DNA from 2 places in the Micromonospora parva genome. Region 2 is predicted to be linked to the other one. Evidence: predicted binding sites of a transcription regulator. Region 2 holds the regulator's gene; the other holds the start of a gene.

Region 1 (3,568 bases), on a different contig from region 2:
CCGCGTTCGGGGGGCCCGCCCCGGAACGGGTGTCGCTACCGGATCAGAAGCCCGGGCCGTGCTGGTGGCCGTGACCGTGGCCGTGCCCGCCGGCGGCGGCCGGTTCGGCCTGCTCCGGCTTCTCCACCACGAGGCTCTCCGTGGTGAGCAGCAGACCGGCGATCGAGGCGGCGTTGGTGACCGCGTTGCGGGTCACCTTCACCGGGTCGATGATGCCGGCCTTGACCAGGTCGACGTACTCGCCCTTGGCGGCGTCGAGGCCGTTGCCCCAGCTGAGGTCGGCGACCTTCTGCGTCACGACGTAGCCGTCGTGACCGGCGTTCTGGGCGATCCAGCGCAGCGGCTCGACGAGCGCCTTGCGCACGACCGAGACGCCGACCTTCTCGTCACCGGTGAAGCCCAGGTCGTCGTCGAGCACCGAGAGGATCTGCACCAGGGCGGCGCCGCCGCCGGGCACAGTGCCCTCCTCGACCGCTGCCTTGGTCGCCGCGATGGCGTCCTCGATGCGGTGCTTGCGCTCCTTCATCTCGACCTCGGTCGCCGCGCCGGCCTTGATGACGGCGATGCCACCGGAGAGCTTCGCCAGCCGCTCGGCCAGCTTCTCCCGGTCCCACTCGGAGTCGGAGGCCTCGATCTCCTTGCGGATCTGGGACACCCGGTCGGCGACGTCGGCCTTCTGGCCACCGCCGTCGACGATCGTGGTGTTCTCCTTGTCGACCACGACGCGCCGGGCGGTGCCGAGCACCTCCAGGCCGACCTGGTCGAGCTTGTAGCCCAGCTCCGAGGCGACCAGCTCGGCGCCCGTGGAGATCGCGATGTCCTGGAGCATCGCCTTGCGCCGGTCACCGAAGCCCGGGGCCTTGACCGCGCAGACCTTGAGGGTCTTGCGCAGCGAGTTGACCACCAGGGTGGAGAGCGCCTGGCCGTCCACGTCCTCGGCGATGATCAGCAGGGGCTTGCTGTTCTGCAGGACCTTCTCCAGCAGCGGCAGCAGCTCCTCGATCGCCGAGATCTTCTGGGTGGTGACCAGGATGTACGCGTCCTCGAGGACGGACTCCTGGCTCTCCAGGTCGGTGACGAAGTTCGGCGAGATGAAGCCCTTGTCGAACTGGAGACCCTCGGTCACGTCCAGTTCGGTGGTGAGCATCGAGCCTTCCTCGACGGTGATGACACCGTCGCGGCCGACGCGCTCCATCGCCTCGACGATCAGATCGCCGATCGTGGAGTCCTGCGCGGAGATCGTCGCCACGTTCGCGATCGACTCCTTGCTGGTGACCTCGGCAGCCTTGCCGAGCAGCGCCTCGGAGACCTTGGTGGCCGCCGCGTCGATGCCCCGCTTGAGGCCGGCCGGGTTGGTCCCGGCGGTCACGTTGCGCAGACCCTCCCGGACCATGGCCTGGGCCAGCACGGTCGCGGTGGTGGTCCCGTCGCCGGCGACGTCGTTGGTCTTGGTCGCCACCTCCTTGACCAGCTGCGCGCCAAGGTTCTCGTACGGGTTGGTGAGCTCGATCTCCTTGGCGATGGTCACACCATCGTTGGTGATCGTCGGCGCACCGAATTTCTTGTCCAGGACGACGTTGCGCCCGCGCGGGCCGAGGGTGACCTTGACCGCGTCCGCGAGGGCGTTGACACCGTGCTCCAGCAGGTGCCGGGCGTCGTCCGAGAAGCTCAGGATCTTCGCCATTAATGTCCCTTCGAAGCGCCATTGCCCCGGCCCGGCGAGCCGGACCGGGGCAGTGGCACTGATCGGTTGCTTACTTCTCGATGACCGCGAGGACGTCGCGGGCGGAGAGCACCAGGTACTCCTCGCCGGCGTACTTGACCTCGGTGCCGCCGTACTTCGAGTAGAGGACGGTGTCGCCGACCTGAACGTCAACCGGAACCCGGTTGCCGTTGTCGTCGACGCGCCCCGGGCCCACAGCGAGGACGGTGCCCTCCTGCGGCTTCTCCTTGGCGGTGTCGGGGATCACGATGCCCGACGCCGTGGTGGTCTCAGCCTCGTTCGCCTGGACCACGATGCGGTCCTCGAGCGGCTTGATCGCAACCTTGGTCGCGGTAGTCACGGGCATACCCTCCTGGGGTACTGGTTTCGTTGCTGACCAGCGGGGCTGGCCAGCGTCAATCTGCCTCATGCCACCGGGCGGTGCCGTCGTCGCGGGTGCCGGTCCGCCTGGCGTGCGCACCCGGGTCGCGAGACCCGGAAGCTGGCACCCTCAGGGTGAGAGTGCTAATCGCAGGTTATTCCGTGGCTAGCACTCCGTCAAGGAGAGTGCCAGCGCGTCGCGCCCCGCCAGCCAGGATTTCCGGCTCGGCCGGGACAATGACCGGGTGGATCTCGATCAGCTGGCGGCGCTGCGTACCCCTGAGGGGTCGGCCGCGCTCACCGCGGCGGCCGGGCTGGCCGGCGGTGACCCGCTGGCCGCGGCCTCGGCGCTGCGGTCGGCCGGGGTGCCGCCCACGCTGGCCGCGGCGGCCCTCACCCAGGCCGAGCTGCGCCACCGGGCGGTCGGCAAGTTCGGCTCGGCCGCCGCTGGGATGTTCCTCACCCGCCCCGGCCTGGAGCAGGCCACCCGCCGGGTGGTCGCCGACCGTCGGGCCGCCCGGTTGTCCGCGGCCGGCGTGCGCACCCTGGCCGACCTCGGCTGCGGGCTGGGGGCCGACGCGCTGGCCGCCGCCCGTGCCGGCATCCGGGTGTACGGGGTGGAGGCCGACCCGGTGACCGCCGCGATGGCCGCCGCCAACGCCACGGCGGCCGGCCTGGCCGAGCTGTTCACCGTCGAGTGCGGCGACGCGACCGGGTTCGACGTGTCAGGGGTCGACGGCGTTTTCTGCGACCCGGCCCGCCGCACGAGCGGCACCGGGCGGCGGATCTTCGACCCGCGCGCCTACTCGCCGCCGTGGGACTTCGTGACCGGGCTGGCCGAGCGGGTGCCGCGCACTGTGGTGAAGGTGGCGCCGGGCCTGGACCACGGGCTCATCCCGGCCGGGGCGGAGGCCGAGTGGGTCGGCGTCGACGGTGACCTGGTCGAGGCGGCGCTCTGGTGCGGTGAGCTGGCGGAGGTGCCCCGCCGCGCCACCCTCTACCGGCAGCGGGGCAGCGAGATCCACCGTGCCCAGCTCACCGGCTCGGGTGCCTCCGAGGCGCCGGTCGGGCCGGTACGCCGCTACCTGTACGACCCGGAGCCGGCGGTGGTGCGCGCGCATCTCGTCGCCGAACTGGCCACCGAGCTGGACGCCACCCTGGCCGATCCGAGCATCGCCTACCTCTACGCCGACCAGCCGACCCGCACCCCGTACGCGCGCTGTCTGGAGATCACCGACGTGTTGCCGTTCTCGCTCAAGCGCCTGCGGGCGCTGCTGCGGGACCGGCGGGTGGGCCGCGTGGAGATCCTCAAGCGGGGTTCGGCGCTCGTCCCGGAGCAGCTCCGCAAGGACCTGCGGCTGGCCGGGGACGAGGCGGCGAGTCTGGTGCTCACCCGGGTCGACGGCGCACCGACGGTGCTCATCGGCCGGCCGGTCCACTAACGTCGTCGCCGTGGCGGGACAGGGCACGCCGGCGACGGCACTG
Region 2 (3,568 bases):
CGCCTCGCTGGAGCAGGTGGTCGCCGCCGGGGTGGACCACGTCAGCGCGTACGCCCTGATCGTCGAGGACGGCACCCGGCTCGCCGCCCGGATGCGGCGCGGCGAGCTGGCGTACCCCAGTGACGACGTGGCCGCGGACCGCTACCTGGCGGCGGAGGCCGCGCTCGACGCGGCCGGGTTCTCCTGGTACGAGGTCTCCAACTGGGCCCGCAGCGACCAGGCCCGGTGCCGGCACAACCTGCTCTACTGGACCGGCGCGGACTGGTGGGGCCTCGGCCCGGGGGCGCACAGCCACGTCGGCGGGGTGCGCTGGTGGAACGTCAAACACCCCTCCGCGTACGCCCAGCGGCTGGCCGCCGGTGCGTCTCCCGGGCTGGCCCGGGAGGTGCTCACTGTCGACGAGGCGCACATGGAGGACGTGATGCTGCGGCTGCGGCTGGCCAGCGGTCTCCCGCTGGCGGTGCTCGACGCCGCCGGGCGGGCCGGCGCGGAGCGGGCGCTGGCCGGCGGCCTGCTGGCCGCCGACGAGTACGCCGCCGGCCGGGCGGTGCTCACAGTGCGCGGGCGACTGCTCGCCGACGCGGTCGTCCGCGATCTGCTGCCCTGAGCGCAGGGCGGGCGGTGTGCCGAACCGGCCGGGGGAGCGGCCGGCCCGGTTCACTTGATGAAGTTGGCGGTCATCGGGTAGCGGTACGGGGTGCCCTCGTTGGCCTTCACGCCGGCGATGATCCCGAACAGGATCTGGATCACCACGACGGCGATGCTGGGCAGGAAGAGCAGGCACCAGCTCACGAAGAGCAGCACGAACGCGATGATCGACCAGAGGATCTGGAAGTTCAGGGCGGCGAGGGCGTGCGCCCGGACGGTCGGCGACTGCTGGCCACGGGCCAGGTAGGCGATGAGCGGGGCGACGAAGCCCAGCGGACCGAAGCTGATCAGCGCGCCGAGCGCGCCGCCGAAGTGGGCGACCAACGCCCAGGTCTTGTCCTCGTTGGTGGCGTAGCCGCCGCCGGGGCTGCCGTAGGCCCCACCGGCCGGATAGCCGCCGGGCGGGTAGCCCCCGGGCGGGGGGTAGCCGCCTGCCGGAGGGTAGCCACCTGACGTCGGTTGGTCACCGGTGGGAGGCGGATAGCCACCGGCCGGGGGATAGCCGGCCGGGCCGGGTGCGCCCGACAGTGGTGCGGTGGGCGGCTCGGCCGACGGGAACGGGCCCGGGGAGGTCGGCTCCGGCGGGTAGTTGCCGGGCTCACCCGAACCGGGAGGGCGAGGAGGTTCAGTCATGGATGTCACGGTAGGGGCCCGTGGCAACGCCGCACCAGAGCGACACCGCCCGGCAGTGCGGGCCGATCGGCCCAGTGCGGTGGCGCGGGCCGCACCGACCGGTGGCCGTTGATCATCGCGTCGGCGGGCCTGCCGACGTAGACTGGCACTCGCTACAGTCGAGTGCCAGGACGGCTCGGCCGGCCCAGGGCGCCGGCGGCCGACGTGCGACAGGAGGTGCGGAGGATGGGTCTCGACGACCGGAAACTCGCAGTGCTCCGCGCCATCGTCGAAGACTACGTCTCCACCCAGGAGCCGGTCGGCAGCAAGGCGCTGGTCGAGCGGCACCAGCTCGGGGTCTCCCCGGCGACGGTCCGCAACGACATGGCCGTGCTGGAGGAGGAGGGTTACATCCGGCAGCCGCACACCAGTGCCGGCCGGGTGCCCACCGACCGCGGCTACCGCCTCTTCGTCGACCGGCTGTCCCGGGTCAAGCCGCTCAGCCCGGCCGAGCGCCGGGCCATCGAGCGCTTCCTGGTCGGCGCTGTCGACCTCGACGACGTGGTGCACCGCACGGTGCGGCTGCTCGCCCAGCTCACCCGGCAGGTCGCCGTCGTGCAGTACCCGAGCCTGGCCCGCTCCTCGGTGCGTCACCTGGAGCTGGTGCCGATCTCCACCACCCGGCTGATGCTCGTCATGATCGCGGACACCGGCCGGGTGGAGCAGCGACTCGTGGAGCTGCCCGGGCCGGTGCCCGCCGACGACGTCACCGACCTGCGCCGACTGATCAACGAGAAGCTCGCCAACGCCCGGCTGTCCGAGACGCCACCGCTGGTGCAGGCGCTGGTCGAGGAAGCGCCGACCGGGCTGCGACCGACCATGACCACGCTCGCCAGCGTGCTGCTGGAGACGCTCGTCGAACGGCACGAGGAACGGATCGCCCTCGCCGGCACCGCCAACCTCACCCGGGGCGGGCTGCTCGACTTCCAGGGCTCGCTGCGGCCGATCCTCGAGGCGCTGGAGGAGGAGGTCGTGCTGCTCAAGCTCATCGGTGAGACCGAGCCGAGCACGACCCGGGTGCTGATCGGCGACGAGAACGAGTTCGACAACCTGCGCGCCGCCTCGGTGGTCAGCACCGGCTACGGCCCGGGCACCACCATCGTGGGCGGGCTCGGGGTGCTGGGGCCCACCCGGATGGACTACCCCGGCAACATCGCCACGGTGCGCGCCGTGGCACGCTACGTGGGCGAGTTGCTGGCCCAGAACTGATTGGTCAGGGCCGATGCGGCCGGCTGCGGCCGCCGACCGGCGCAACGCGAGACGAACATGAGGACACGGAACGCAGTGGCCAGGGACTACTACGGCATTCTCGGTGTGAGCCGGGAAGCCTCCGATGACGAGATCAAGCGCGCCTACCGCAAGCTGGCACGCCAGTTCCACCCGGATGTCAATCCGGACCCGGAGGCTCAGGAGAAGTTCAAGGACATCAACGCCGCGTACGAGGTCCTCTCGGACGACCGGAAGCGGCAGATCGTCGACCTGGGTGGCGACCCGCTCGCCCCGGGTGGCGGCGCCGGTGGCCCGGGCGGCCCCGGTGGAGCCGGCCCGTTCGTCGGCTTCCAGGACATCATGGACGCGTTCTTCGGCGGCGCGGCGGGTGGCGCCCGTGGCCCTCGGCCGCGTACCCGCCCGGGTGCCGACGCGATCCTGCGACTCGAACTCGACCTGCACGAGACGGCGTTCGGCGTCGAGGCGCCGATCACCGTCGACACCGCTGTGCTCTGCACCACCTGCTCCGGTGCCGGCACCGCCGCCGGCACGCACCTGGCGACCTGCGAGGCGTGCGGCGGTCGGGGCGAGGTGCAGTCGGTGCAGCGGACGTTCCTCGGTCAGGTGGTCTCCGCCCGGCCGTGCACCGTCTGCCAGGGCTACGGCACCACCATCCCGCACCCCTGCCCCACCTGCGCCGGTGACGGCCGGGTGCGCACCCGCCGGTCGCTGACCGTCAAGATCCCGGCCGGCGTCGAGGACGGCATGCGGATCCGGCTGGCCCAGCAGGGCGAGGTCGGCCCGGGCGGCGGCACCGCCGGTGACCTCTACGTGGAGATCCACGAACGTCCGCACGACGTCTACTCGCGCAAGGGCGACGACCTGCACTGCCGGGTCACCGTGCCGATGACCGCCGCCGCGCTCGGCACCCGGCTGACCATCAAGACGCTGGACAGCGAGGAGCCGGTCGACGTCAAGCCCGGCACCCAGCCGGGCAGCACGCTGCGGCTGCGCGCCCGAGGCGTCCCGCACCTGCGCG

Evidence for each region. Region 2 encodes HrcA, which represses chaperone genes, less so after heat shock. Its sites were predicted from a motif close to GGTTNGCACNCTCNNNNNGAGNGTGCNAACC; they were not measured.
Region 1: a site for HrcA is predicted at 2,203-2,233, ahead of groES (co-chaperone GroES). Genes of this name have one in related genera too.

The regions. Positions count from the first base shown of each region.
Region 1 is NZ_JBEZFX010000003.1:78-3,645, forward strand. Features, by position in the region: gene groL (chaperonin GroEL) at 44-1,684, opposite strand; gene groES (co-chaperone GroES) at 1,755-2,069, opposite strand; gene AB0C03_RS08455 (THUMP-like domain-containing protein) at 2,329-3,525, shown strand; gene ybaK (Cys-tRNA(Pro) deacylase) at 3,536-3,568, shown strand, end outside.
Region 2 is NZ_JBEZFX010000017.1:74,556-78,123, forward strand. Features, by position in the region: gene hemW (radical SAM family heme chaperone HemW) at 1-607, shown strand, start outside; gene AB0C03_RS30580 (DUF4870 domain-containing protein) at 658-1,281, opposite strand; gene hrcA (heat-inducible transcriptional repressor HrcA) at 1,507-2,529, shown strand; gene dnaJ (molecular chaperone DnaJ) at 2,605-3,568, shown strand, end outside.